4 regions of the Pseudomonas sp. E1BtOHC1 genome follow, and region 3 is predicted to be linked to each of the others. Evidence: predicted binding sites of a transcription regulator. Region 3 holds the regulator's gene; each other region holds the start of a gene.
What was found. The regulator sigma-54, encoded in region 3, starts transcription at its own class of promoters, with help from an activator protein. The targets are predictions, from matches to a motif close to ANTGGCATNNANNTTGCTNT.
Positions count from the first base shown of each region.

Region 1 (3,194 bases), 840 kb from region 3:
CCTTCTGCAAACTGCTGAGCAAAATTTGTTCCAACCTTGGCTCCAAGGTGATCACTGGCAGCTCAGACTCAGTACCTACAATGCTTTGGACGATGGCGCGAGACAATCCGACCCGAACCGCGGCAACCAAAGCGGCAGTATCTTGACTCTTGGCGGCATTGTTGGCGATAGCCTCGGCAATGCTGCGGATATCCCGTACCGGCACCTGTTCGGCCAGCAGCGCCTGCAAAACCTTGAGCAACTGCGACAACGACAGCACACCCGGCACCAACTCCTCCGCCAGCTTCGGCGAACTCTTGGCCAGCAACTGCATCAGCTGCTGCACTTCCTCGTGACCGATCAGCTCGCTGGAGTGCTTGTACAGAATCTGGTTCAAGTGGGTGGCGACCACGGTACTGGCATCCACCACGGTGTAGCCGAGGGACTGCGCCTGAGGCCGCTGGCTGATTTCGATCCACACCGCCTCCAGGCCGAAGGCCGGGTCACGGGCAGAGATACCGTTGAGGGTGCCGTAGACCTGCCCCGGGTTGATCGCCAATTCGCGATCCGGATAGATCTCGGCCTCCGCCAGGATCACACCCATCAGAGTCAGGCGATAGGCACTGGGGGCCAGGTCCAGGTTGTCACGGATATGCACAGTGGGCATGAGGAAGCCCAGGTCCTGGGAGAGCTTCTTGCGCACCCCCTTGATCCGCGCCAGCAGCTGTCCGCCCTGGTTGCGATCCACCAGGGGAATCAGGCGGTAGCCAACTTCCAGGCCGATCATGTCGATCGGGGTCACATCGTCCCAACCCAGCTCCTTGGTTTCCATGGCCCGAGCCGGAGAAGGCAGCAGGTCCTGCTGACGCTGGACCTCTTCCAGAGCCTGGACCTTGACCAGATTCTGCTTTCTCCAGACCAGATAAGCCGCACCGCCAGCCACCGCTGCCAGGCTGAGGAAGGAGAAGTGCGGCATGCCCGGCACCAACCCCATCACCGCCATCAGGCCCGCGGCCACCGCCAGCGCCTTGGGCGAGGCGAACATCTGCCGGTTGATCTGCTTGCCCATTTCTTCGGAACCCGAAGCACGCGTCACCATGATGGCGGCCGCAGTGGACAGCAGCAGCGATGGCAGTTGCGCCACCAAACCGTCACCGATGGTCAGCAAGGCATAGACCTTGCCGGCGTCGGCAAAGGTCATGTTGTGCTGGAAGATACCGACCGCCATACCGCCGATCAGGTTGATGAAGAGGATCAGCAGGCCGGCGATGGCGTCGCCGCGAACGAACTTGCTGGCACCGTCCATGGAGCCGTAGAACTCGGCTTCCTGGGCCACCTCCAGACGACGCAGCTTGGCCTGATTCTGATCGATCAGGCCGGCGTTGAGGTCGGCGTCGATGGCCATCTGTTTGCCGGGCATGGCATCCAGGGTGAAGCGCGCGCTCACCTCGGAGATGCGTCCGGCACCCTTGGTCACCACCACGAAGTTGATGATCATGAGGATCGCGAAGACCACGATACCCACGACATAGTTACCGCCGATCACCACCTCACCGAAGGCCTGGATCACCTTACCGGCCGCGGCATGGCCTTCCTGGCCGTGGAGCATCACCACTCGGGTCGAGGCCACGTTGAGTGCCAACCGCAGCAAGGTGGCCACCAGCAGAATGGTCGGGAACACCGCGAAATCCAGCGGTCGCAGGGCGTACACGCAGACCAGCAGGACCACAATCGACAGGGCGATGTTGAAGGTGAAGAACACATCCAACAGGAACGCCGGCACTGGCAGCATCATCATGGCCAGCATGACCAACAGCAGCACAGGTACACCCAGGTTGCCTCGACCGAGGTCAACCAGGTTACTGCGAGCCGTGTTGATTAACTGAGAGCGATCCACCGATTTACCCCGTTCCGTAAAGCAAACTTTTGACGCCTGAAGCGGCTCGGGGCTGCTACTGCAAGAAGCCTTCCAACTTTGCCGCAGCGGCGCAATCGCGCCCTGAACCAGGAGGAACCGGCGTGCCGGCGAACAGGATCGCGGGGCCGCCCTCGTCGGCAAACGAAGCGTCGCAGGGCCGGCTGCAAGGAACAGAGTTACAAGGCGAGATAATGGCAATTAGCCATTTTTCTGACATAAGCAAGGCGCATTCGCTGGCAAGCCAGCGCCTGCATGCCTGGAACTAGACAGGATCGATGGGGCCGCCCGAGGACTGCTTGCCGCCAGTGTCGCGCTGCAGATCCGTAGGAATCGGCAAGTCCTTGAGCGGGTCCGGGCGCTTGCCCTTGCCTGCACGGTGCTGGCGAATCTGGTAGACATAGGCCAGGACCTGGGCCACCGCCAAGTAAAGCCCCGCCGGGATCTCTTCCTCAAGCTCAGTGGAGTAATAGATGGAACGCGCCAGGGCCGGGGACTCCAACAACATCACTTCATGGGCCACGGCAATCTCGCGGATTTTCAGGGCCAAGAAATCACTGCCCTTGGCCAGCAACACCGGCGCCCCACCCTTCTCGGCGTCGTACTTGAGAGCCACGGCGTAGTGGGTCGGGTTGGTGATGACCACGTCGGCCTCGGGGATCGCTGCCATCATCCGCCGCTGGGACATCTCGCGCTGGGTCTGGCGAATCCGCTGCTTGACCTCAGGCCGACCTTCCTGGTCCTTGTGCTCGTCACGCACCTCCTGCTTGGTCATCAACAGCTTCTTATGGGCCTGGTACAGCTGCACCGGCACATCCACCGCGGCGATCAAAATCAACCCGCAAGCCATCCACAAAGTGCTCCAACCCACCACCTGGACACTGTGGATGATCGCCAGCTCAAGCGGTTCGTGGGCGATCCGCAGCAGGTCGTCAATGTCCGACGACAACACCGAAAGCGCCACGAACAGCACCAGGCCGAACTTGGCCAGAGCCTTGAGCAACTCGATCAACGCAGTGAACGAAAACATCCGCTTGAGGCCGTTGGCCGGATTCATCCGACTGAACTTGGGCGCCAGGCTCTTGCCCGCAAACAGCCACCCCCCCAGGGATATCGGCCCGATGACGGCCGCCAGCAGCAAGGTCAACAGCACCGGCTGCACCGCCAGGATGGCGATCTTGCCCGAGTGCAGCAGGTACAGTCCCATGGCGCCCGGGCTGAGCAGCACTTCCCGGGGCAAAGAGAAGTTCAGGCGCATGATTTCCAGCAGATCCTGAGCCAGACCGCCCCCATAAACCAG
Region 1 is NZ_CP196023.1:2,680,571-2,683,764, reverse strand. Features, by position in the region: gene flhA (flagellar biosynthesis protein FlhA) at 1-1,876, opposite strand, end outside; gene flhB (flagellar biosynthesis protein FlhB) at 2,160-3,194, opposite strand, start outside.
Region 1: flhA (flagellar biosynthesis protein FlhA) is a predicted target of sigma-54. The motif match lies at 2,078-2,097, and genes of this name have one in related genera.

Region 2 (3,194 bases), 780 kb from region 3:
TTCTGCTCGAAGCCGGCCTGATAGATCGAACCGTTGTTGGACGCGGAAGGCAGCGGCGTGCGCGGCAACACCGGTGCGTAGTAAGGGTCATTGGGCTTGGGCGGCGGGGCAACACAGCCCGCGAGCACGGCACTCCCACTCAGCGCTAGAACACAAATAAACCGATTCATGACCCTTCCTCACGATGTTGCCGGTGCGCCACTTCAGACCCGTGGCGACCTCAAGACTTGATTACAGCTTCTGCGTTATGAACGAGAGCATCTGGTCCGCGGTGGAGATCACCTTGGAGTTCATCTCGTAGGCACGCTGGGTGGTGATCATGTTGACCATCTCCTCAACGGTGCTGACGTTGGACGCTTCCAGGGTGTTCTGCAGTGTGGTGCCGAAGCCGTTGAGGCCCGGGGTACCGATTTGCGGCGCGCCGCTGGCGGCGGTTTCCAGGAACAGGTTGTTGCCCTGGGACTGCAGGCCCGCCGGGTTGATGAAGTCGGCGGTTTGCAGGTTGCCGATCACCTGGGAAGCCGGGTTGCCGGCGATGGTGATGGATACGGTGCCGTCCTGACCCACGGTGAAGGTCTGCGCGTCGTTGGGCACGACCACCGCAGGCTCCAGGGCGAAACCGCTGGCGGTGACGATCTGGCCGTCGGAGTTGAGGTGGAAAGTACCGTCACGGGTATAGGCCGTGGTGCCATCGGGCTGCAGGATCTGGAAGAAGCCACGGCCATTGATGGCCAGGTCCAGAGGCTGTTCGGTGGTCTGCAGGCTGCCGGCAGTGAAGTTCTTCTGCGTACCGACGATGCGCACACCGGTACCGACCTGCAGGCCGGTTGGCAGTTCGCTGTCCTGAGTCGACTGAGCACCGGGCTGACGCTTGATCTGGTACAGCAGGTCCTGGAACTCGGCGCGATCACGTTTGAAACCCGTGGTCGAGACGTTCGCCAGGTTGTTGGAAATAACACTCAGGTTGGTGTCCTGGGCGGACAGACCGGTTTTGGCAACCCATAGAGCCGGAAGCATTCGATTCTCCTCTCGCGCCTGTTTTACGGCGCTAGATACTGGTAATTAGCTGATCTGCAAGACCCGAGCCATGGCCTGGTCGTCTTCTTTGGCGCTGTTCATCATCTTGACGTGCAATTCGAACTGGCGGGACAAGGCCAGCACCGCGGTCATTTCTTCCACGGCATTGACGTTGCTCGACTCCAGGAAGCCCGACACCAGCTGCACATTGGCATCGGCAGGCGCCGGCTGGCCGTCCTTGGTCTTGATCGACCCGTCCAGCCCCTTGGTCAGGTTCTTGATATCCGGATTGACCAGCTTGATGCGATCGACCTCAGCCATGACCCGCGGACCTTCACCCATGGCACGAATGCTGATGGTGCCGTCCTGGCCGACTTCGATCTTCTGCTCGGGCGGCACGGCGATAGGACCGCCATTGCCCATGACCGGCATGCCGTTGCCGGCACGCAGCACGCCCACTGCATCGACATTCAAGCTGCCGGTGCGCACATAGCTTTCGCTGCCATCCGGGCTCTGTACGGCGATCCAGCCTTTGCCGCTGACGGCCACGTCCAGGTCACGACCGGTCTCCACCATGGAGCCGGGAGTAAAATCCGTTGCTGGCCGTTCGCCCATGGCAAAGGCCCGCGCCGGAAAACTGTCACCAAACACCGGCATCGCGCGCGCCTGCTCCAGGTCGCGCTGAAAACCGTTGGTGGAGATGTTCGCCAGATTGTTGGCATGAGCCTTTTGCGCCAGAGCATTCTGGCTGGCGCCGGTCATTGCCACATAAAGGTACTTGTCCACAATCGTTCCTCATCTGCCGGACGTTTGCCGCCCCACACTGTACTGAGCATGGCGCAAGCAATTTCTACACCAACTTTCACTGACAGCAACGCTCCCCATGCGGGCCGGGGCTTTGCCGCGAGCAACGGGATTTTCAGGGCGGAACGAGAGACGAAAAAACGGCGGACTTATGCCGCTAACGGCAAGCATCGGTCGCATGACGCGGATCAGACCCGCCCTCCGGGCCGGAGACTTTGTGAACAGATCTTGCAAGGCGCAGTGACTGGCTATCGCGACTTCAGTTTGCGGGGGGGTGGCCGACACCTAAGCCAGTGACTGCCAAGGAGAACCACTTTGAACCTGTACCTCAATCAGCTGCGCAAGACAGCTGACTTCAAGGACGCCATCTATTCCGGGGATATCTTCCTGGACACCGACCTGGCCACCGCAAAAGACCTCTGCGGGTTCGCCAAGGAAAGCATCACCGCGGCGTTTGATGGTGAAACCAACCACCAGGCTTTGCACACGATGATGCCGGTGGAAGAGTTCGTCAGCCGGGTTACCCGACTCAAGGGCCAGTTCACCAACAGCCAGCGCGTCAAGGATCTGATCCTTGGCTTCATTCACGAGATCGGCATCGATCCTCGGGACTACATTTTCGACGTACCGCGCCTGCGGGTCGTGCCCAACTACGACTACCTGCACGCCGGCGTCAGCTACGCCTACAAACCCCATCGCGACAGCTGGTACGGCAGCGTGGACTGCCAGATCAACACCTGGATGCCGGTCTACACCATCACCCCGGACCAGACCATGATGATCAACCCCAGCTACTTCGAGAAGCCGGTGGCCAACACCTCGAAAGACTGGAGCCTGAAGGACTGGATCAGCAACCAGCGGCACAAGGCCAAGGACAACCTGACCGAAGAAGTGCGGGTCCACCCGGTGCCCGTGGAGGCGATCGACGACAGCTCCGAGCTGCGCATCGCCGGCAACTCAGGTGAGATGCTGGTGTTCTCCGGCTCGCACCTGCACGGCACCGTCCCCAACCGCACTGACCGCACCCGCTTCAGCGTGGACTTCCGCCTGATGCACCTCGAAGACCTGAAACACAACCGCGGAGCCCCCAACGTCGACAGCGCCTGCCCTGACGTCGGCTCCGGCTTCAAAGACTACTTCCACGCCCACGACTTCTCGAATTTCCAAGGATTCAAGCCATGACCAAACGTCGCCTTACCCCCGCCGAAGCCGAATACAACGAAACCCGCGCCGGCGTACTCAAGCGGGTCGACGCCGAGTACGTTGCCGACGCGCCCTTCGTCTTCGCCAACCGCATCAACGTCACCGCCGCGCTGTCGCGCATGGAGCTGTTCAAGAAGGTCATGGATGTACCAGGGGCGATCATCGAGTGC
Region 2 is NZ_CP196023.1:2,627,384-2,630,577, reverse strand. Features, by position in the region: gene flgH (flagellar basal body L-ring protein FlgH) at 1-170, opposite strand, end outside; gene flgG (flagellar basal-body rod protein FlgG) at 232-1,017, opposite strand; gene ACSSVC_RS12055 (flagellar basal body rod protein FlgF) at 1,063-1,803, opposite strand; gene ACSSVC_RS12050 (phytanoyl-CoA dioxygenase family protein) at 2,137-3,003, shown strand; gene ACSSVC_RS12045 (TylF/MycF/NovP-related O-methyltransferase) at 3,000-3,194, shown strand, end outside.
Region 2: ACSSVC_RS12055 (flagellar basal body rod protein FlgF) is a predicted target of sigma-54. The motif match lies at 1,847-1,866, and genes of this name have one in related genera.

Region 3 (3,194 bases):
GCAGGTTTCGGGCGTCGATGGAAACCGCCACCAGAGGTTGTGCCAGTTCCGTGTGAATCAACGCGCGCTCGGCCAGCTCGGGCAGCAAGCCGGCGGGAAGGTTGTCGATGCAGTAGTAGCCGTGGTCCTCAAGAACATCGAGGGCGGTGCTTTTACCTGAGCCGGAGCGGCCGCTGACAATGATCAAGCGCATGATTACTGACCGTTTTGCTCGTCCAGGACAACCTGATACAAGGCTTCATTGCTGGTGGCACTGCGCAGTCGGTCACGGACTTCCTTGCGATCGAGCATGCTGGCGATCTGCCGGAGCAGTTCCAGGTGTGCGTCGGTAGCGGCTTCCGGAACCAGGAGGACGAACAGCAGATCCACCGGGGCACCGTCGATGGCGTCGAAGTCGATTGGAGCGTCCAGGTGCATCAGCGCACTGATAGGCGACTCGCAGCCTTTGAGGCGGCAGTGGGGAATGGCGATGCCGTTGCCAAAACCGGTGGAACCGAGTTTTTCACGGGCGATCAGGCTCTCGAAGACATCCTGCATCTCCAGATCAGGCACTTCGCGGCTGATCAGGTTGGCAATTTGTTCGAGGGCGCGTTTTTTACTGCCGCCCGGCACGTTCACCAAGGAACGGCCGGGGGTCAGGATGCTTTCAAGTCGGATCATGGGAGGGGAGTGTTAGCGACCCGTGCCTTGGAGAAGGTGGAGTTGCTTTTCCTTATGCTTTTTCAGTTGGCGGTCAAGCTTGTCCGTGAGCAGGTCAATTGCGGCATACATATCGTCATGTTCTGCATTGGCGACGACCTCCCCACCGTGGATGTGCAGGGTGGCTTCGATTTTCTGCTTCAGCTTCTCGACAGCCATGGTGACCTGCACATTGGTAATCTTGTCGAAGTGCCGCTCCAGCCGGTCGAGTTTCTCGCCGATGTAAGCGCGCAGAGGTTCAGTCACTTCGAGTTGGTGTCCACTGATGTTGACTTGCATACAGCTTCTCCTTCGTTGCCAGTGCATAACGCGGCAGGCTGGGTTGCCTGCCACCTAGACCGCGTTTGAAACCGACTTTCGACCTGTTTCAAACACACTCTGAAACGCTGTGGCCAGCCCGGCGGCTACATCAACCGCTTCCGTTCGCTGGAAGGCGCGATCCCAAGGGATTCGCGGTACTTGGCGACGGTACGACGGGCTACCTGAATGCCTTGTGCCTCCAGTAAACCAGCGATCTTGCTGTCACTCAACGGCTTTTTCTGATTTTCCGCAGCCACCAGTTTTTTGATGATCGCGCGGATCGCCGTGGACGAGCATTCGCCGCCTTCGGAGGTGCTGACGTGGCTGGAGAAAAAGTATTTCAGTTCATATATGCCCCGGGGGGTATGCATGAATTTTTGCGTGGTCACACGGGAAATGGTCGATTCGTGCATGCCCACAGCTTCGGCGATGTCGTGCAGAACCAGAGGTTTCATGGCTTCGTCGCCGTACTCCAGGAAGCCGCGTTGGTGCTCGACGATCTGAGTGGCGACTTTCATCAGGGTTTCGTTGCGGCTCTGCAGGCTCTTGATGAACCAGCGAGCTTCCTGCAACTGATTGCGCATGAAGGTGTTGTCGGCACTGGTGTCGGCGCGGCGAACAAAGCCGGCGTACTGTGCGTTGACCCGCAGGCGTGGCACGGACTCCTGATTCAATTCCACCAGCCAGCGCTCGTTGTCCTTGCGCACGATGACGTCCGGGACCACGTATTCGGCTTCGCTGGATTCGATCTGTGAGCCCGGGCGCGGGTTGAGGCTCTGCACCAGTTCGATGACCTGACGCAGTTCGTCTTCCTTGAGCTTCATGCGGCGCATCAGCTGGCTGTAGTCGCGACTGCCCAGGAGGTCGATGTAGTCACTGACCAGGCGCTGGGCTTCGCTCAGCCAGGGAGTTTTCGCTGGCAGTTGGCGCAGTTGCAGCAGGAGGCATTCGCCCAGGTTGCGGGCGCCGATGCCGGCCGGCTCGAATTGCTGGATGCGGTGCAGGACGGCTTCGATCTCGTCCAGTTCGATGTCCAATTCCGGATCGAAGGCCTCGAGAATTTCTTCAAGGGTCTCGTCCAGGTAGCCCTGATTGTTGATGCAATCGATCAGGGTCACGGCGATCAGGCGGTCGGTATCCGACATCGGCGCCAGGTTCAGTTGCCAGAGCAGGTGGCTTTGCAGGCTCTCGCCGGCCGATGTGCGAGTGGTGAAGTCCCACTCATCGTCATCGCTGCTGGGCAGGCTGCTGGCGCTGGTCTGGTAGACGTCTTCCCAGGCGGTGTCCACCGGCAGTTCGTTGGGGATGCGTTCGTTCCATTCGCCTTCCTCGAGGTTATCCACCGTGGGGGCGGTTTCCTGGTAGGAGGGTTCCTGGATCTCGGTGTTGGGTTTGGACTCTGTGTTGTCGGCCAAGGGGTCGCTGTTGTCGAAGTCTTCGCCATCTTCCTGGCGTTCGAGCATCGGGTTGGACTCCAGGGCTTCCTGGATTTCCTGTTGCAGGTCCAGGGTCGACAATTGGAGCAGGCGGATGGCCTGTTGCAGCTGCGGTGTCATCGTCAGCTGCTGGCCCATTCTCAGGACTAGCGATGGTTTCATGGCAGGGGCTTAACACCTTATTTGCCGGCGCACATGCGCCATCCACTACAGGGCGCCGGAGCGCCAAACATAAGCAAATTATATGCCTGAAACTGAAGTGTTTGCCTAGAGCGCTGTAACAATAAAATTTGTAGGGATTTATTGTTCCTGGCGCTCTGGCATCTAGCCCGACACCTCAGCCTTTACAGGCGGAACTCATGGCCCAGGTAGACTTCCTTGACCAGTTCGTTGGCCAGGATGGTCTCGGAGTCGCCTTCGGCGATCAGTTGCCCGTCATTGACGATATAGGCGGTTTCACAGATGTCCAGGGTTTCGCGGACGTTGTGGTCGGTGATCAGCACCCCAATGCCCTTGGCCTTCAGGTGGTGGATGATCTGCTTGATATCGCCGACCGAGATCGGGTCCACGCCGGCAAAGGGTTCGTCCAGCAGGATGAACTTGGGGGCAGTGGCCAGGGCGCGGGCGATTTCCACGCGGCGGCGTTCACCACCGGACAGGCTCATGCCGAGGTTGTCGCGGATGTGATTGATGTGGAACTCCTGCAGCAGGCTTTCCAGTTCCTGGCGACGGCCGGCCTTGTCGAGTTCCTTGCGGGTC
Region 3 is NZ_CP196023.1:1,844,058-1,847,251, forward strand. Features, by position in the region: gene rapZ (RNase adapter RapZ) at 1-193, opposite strand, end outside; gene ptsN (PTS IIA-like nitrogen regulatory protein PtsN) at 196-660, opposite strand; gene hpf (ribosome hibernation-promoting factor, HPF/YfiA family) at 673-978, opposite strand; gene ACSSVC_RS08425 (RNA polymerase factor sigma-54) at 1,104-2,597, opposite strand; gene lptB (LPS export ABC transporter ATP-binding protein) at 2,780-3,194, opposite strand, start outside.

Region 4 (3,194 bases), 1.1 Mb from region 3:
CAAGCCGGCTCCTACGGGGCGGGGGTCAGCCCAGCAGTTCCTGCATGGCGATGATCTGTTCCGCGACCTGGATCAGCTTCTGTTGTTTGCTCATGGCCTGGCGGCGCATCAGGGTGTAGGCCTGTTCTTCGTCGCAGTCTTTCATCTTCATCAACAGGCCCTTGGCCAGCTCGATGCGCTTGCGTTCGGCCAGTTGCTGGTCCCGGGCCTGGAGTTGCGCGCGCAGGGCCTGGTCGCTTTCAAAACGTGCCATGGCCACGTCGAGAATCGGTTGCAGGCGCTGGACCTGGATGCCCTCGACGATGTAGGCGCTGACCCCGGACTTGATCGCCTGGCGCATCACCCCCGGATCGTGTTCATCGGTGAACATCACGATGGGTCGTGGTTGATCGCGGCTGACCAGCACCACTTGCTCCATGACATCGCGGCTGGGTGACTCGGTATCGATCAGGATCACGTCCGGACGCACCGTTTCGACGCGGCCCGGCAGGTCGATGGTCAGGCCGGATTCGTCAATCACCTCGAAACCGGCTTCGCTGAGGGCGGCCTTGAGCCTTCCGACTTTTTTCGCGGTGTCGTTGATCAGCAGGATACGCAGCATGTTCGCGGGCTCCGGTCAGCGCTGGGCAACAAGGGGAGGGGTGTCGTTCAGCGCATGCAGGCGGAAGCTGCGGGCATAGGCGGCAGGCTTAGAACCGTCCCACACCTTGCCATCGATCAACTGGCTGCTGCGCATGTCCTGGCCCCAGGCGGCGATGCCCAGCGCGGTGGCGGCCTCGCGGTACAGCTCAAGCTGCTGCACCTGGCGAGCGACGCCCAGGTAATCCGGGTCCTCACGCAGCAGGCCCCAGCGCCGGAACTGGGTCATGAACCACATGCCGTCGGACAGGTAGGGCAGGTTGACGGCGCCATGGTGGTGAAAGCGCAGGGCGTGGGGGTCCTGCCAGCGATTGCCCAGGCCGTCGGCGTAATCCCCCAGCAGCCGCGGCTCGATGCAGTCCAGCGGTGCATTCAGGTAATCGGCGGCGCTCAGCAACTGGGCAGTGCTGCGGCGGTTTTCCGGGCTTTGCTCGATAAAGCGGCTGGCTTCGAGAATCGCCATCACCAGGGCCCGGGCGGTGTTGGGGTATTGCTCGACGAAGGCACGGGTGCAGCCAAGGACTTTTTCCGGGTGATCCGGCCAAATCGCCTGGCTGGTGGCCAGGGTGAAGCCCTGATCCTGCTGCACTGCACTGGCGCTCCAGGGTTCGCCGACGCAGAACCCGTCGATGCGCCCGGCCTGCAGATGAGCCACCATCTGCGGCGGCGGCACCACCACGCTGTCGACATCCTGCAGCGGGTGGATACCCTGGCTGGCCAGCCAGTAGTACAGCCACATGGCGTGGGTACCGGTGGGGAAGGTCTGGGCGAAGGTCAGTCGTGCCCGGCTTTGGTGCACATGGCGGTCCAATGCATCAGGGCTGGTCACCTTGAGGGCCTGCAGTTCCCGGGACAGGTTGATGCTCTGGCCGTTCTGGTTCAGGCCCATGAGCACGGCCATGTCGCAGGCATGGGTCCCGCCGATGCCCAGGTGCACGGCGTAGATCAGGCCGTACAGACTGTGGGCTGCGTCCAGTTCGCCGCTCACCAGCTTGTCCCGCAGCCCGGCCCAGGAGCTCTGGCGCTTGAGGTTCAGGGTCAGCCCGTAGGGCTGGGCAAAGCCCTGGGTGGCGGCGACCACCACTGAGGCGCAATCGGTCAGGGCCATGAAGCCCAGGTTGATGGCGGACTTTTCCGGGGCGTCGCTGCCGTTGACCCAGGCCAGCGCGGAGTTGGGGTGTTCAGTCATGGCTTGGCACCTTGCATAAAAAAGCGTCGTACCCACTGGCCAGGCAAAGCCCGTGCGGGTGACGACGCCGTTGTCCTTGAACCTGGACCGCCATTGGCGCAGGTCTGATGAAGCAAGTGGGTGCAAGGCATATGCCATTGCCGGGGATTTCATTCTGCGCCTCGCCTGCAAGCCCCGGGCGCGGCTATAATCGGCGCCTTATTCGCCGCCAACCGAGTTCATCCCGCCCATGTATACCCTGGCCCGCCAGCTGTTGTTCAAACTCTCCCCGGAAACCTCCCACGATCTGTCCCTGGACCTGATCGGTGCGGGCGGGCGTTTGGGCCTTAACGGTCTGTTGTGCAAGGCGCCGGCGCAGTTGCCGGTGCAGGTCATGGGCCTGGAGTTTCCGAATCCGGTGGGTCTGGCTGCCGGTCTGGACAAGAACGGCGCCGCCATCGACGGCTTCGCTCAACTGGGCTTTGGCTTCGTCGAAATCGGCACCGTCACCCCGCGTCCGCAGCCGGGCAACCCCAAGCCGCGGATCTTCCGTCTGCCTCAGGCCGAAGCCATCATCAACCGCATGGGCTTCAACAATCTTGGGGTCGATAATCTGCTGGCGCGGGTCGCTGCCTCCCAATACAAGGGCGTGCTGGGGATCAATATCGGCAAGAACTTCGACACGCCGGTAGAGCGAGCGGTGGATGACTACCTGATCTGCCTGGACAAGGTCTATGCCCATGCCAGCTATGTCACGGTCAATGTCAGCTCGCCCAACACCCCGGGCTTGCGCAGCCTGCAGTTCGGCGAGTCCCTCAAGCAGCTGCTTGCGGCTTTGAGCCAGCGCCAGCAGGAATTGGCCGCAATCCACGGCAAGCGTGTGCCGCTGGCCATCAAGATTGCCCCGGACATGAGCGACGAGGAAACCGTGGAAGTGGCCCGCGCCCTGCTGGAAACCGGCATGGACGCAGTGATCGCCACCAACACTACCCTGAGCCGTGAAGGCGTCGAAGGCATGGAGTATGGCGACGAGGCGGGCGGTCTATCCGGCGCGCCGGTGCGAGACAAGAGCACCCATACGGTCAAGGTACTGGCGACTGAGCTGGCCGGCCGTTTACCGATCATTGCCGTGGGCGGCATCACTGAAGGCAAGCACGCGGCTGAGAAGATCGCCGCGGGCGCCAGCCTGGTGCAGCTGTATTCGGGCTTCATCTATAAGGGGCCGGCGTTGATTCGCGAGTCGGTGGATGCTATCGCGGCCATGGGCCGATAAGAACGGGCGCAAGCGCGGGCATAAAAAAGGGCTCCTCGAAGGAGCCCCTGGGCCGAAGCCCGCCGCCCGGATGGGGCGTGCGTGGTTAAGTCGTTATCTATTCAAGTTTTAGGT
Region 4 is NZ_CP196023.1:2,950,672-2,953,865, forward strand. Features, by position in the region: gene ACSSVC_RS13685 (ANTAR domain-containing response regulator) at 26-601, opposite strand; gene ACSSVC_RS13690 (CmpA/NrtA family ABC transporter substrate-binding protein) at 617-1,828, opposite strand; gene ACSSVC_RS13695 (quinone-dependent dihydroorotate dehydrogenase) at 2,058-3,080, shown strand.
Region 4: ACSSVC_RS13690 (CmpA/NrtA family ABC transporter substrate-binding protein) is a predicted target of sigma-54. The motif match lies at 1,948-1,967, and genes of this name have one in related genera.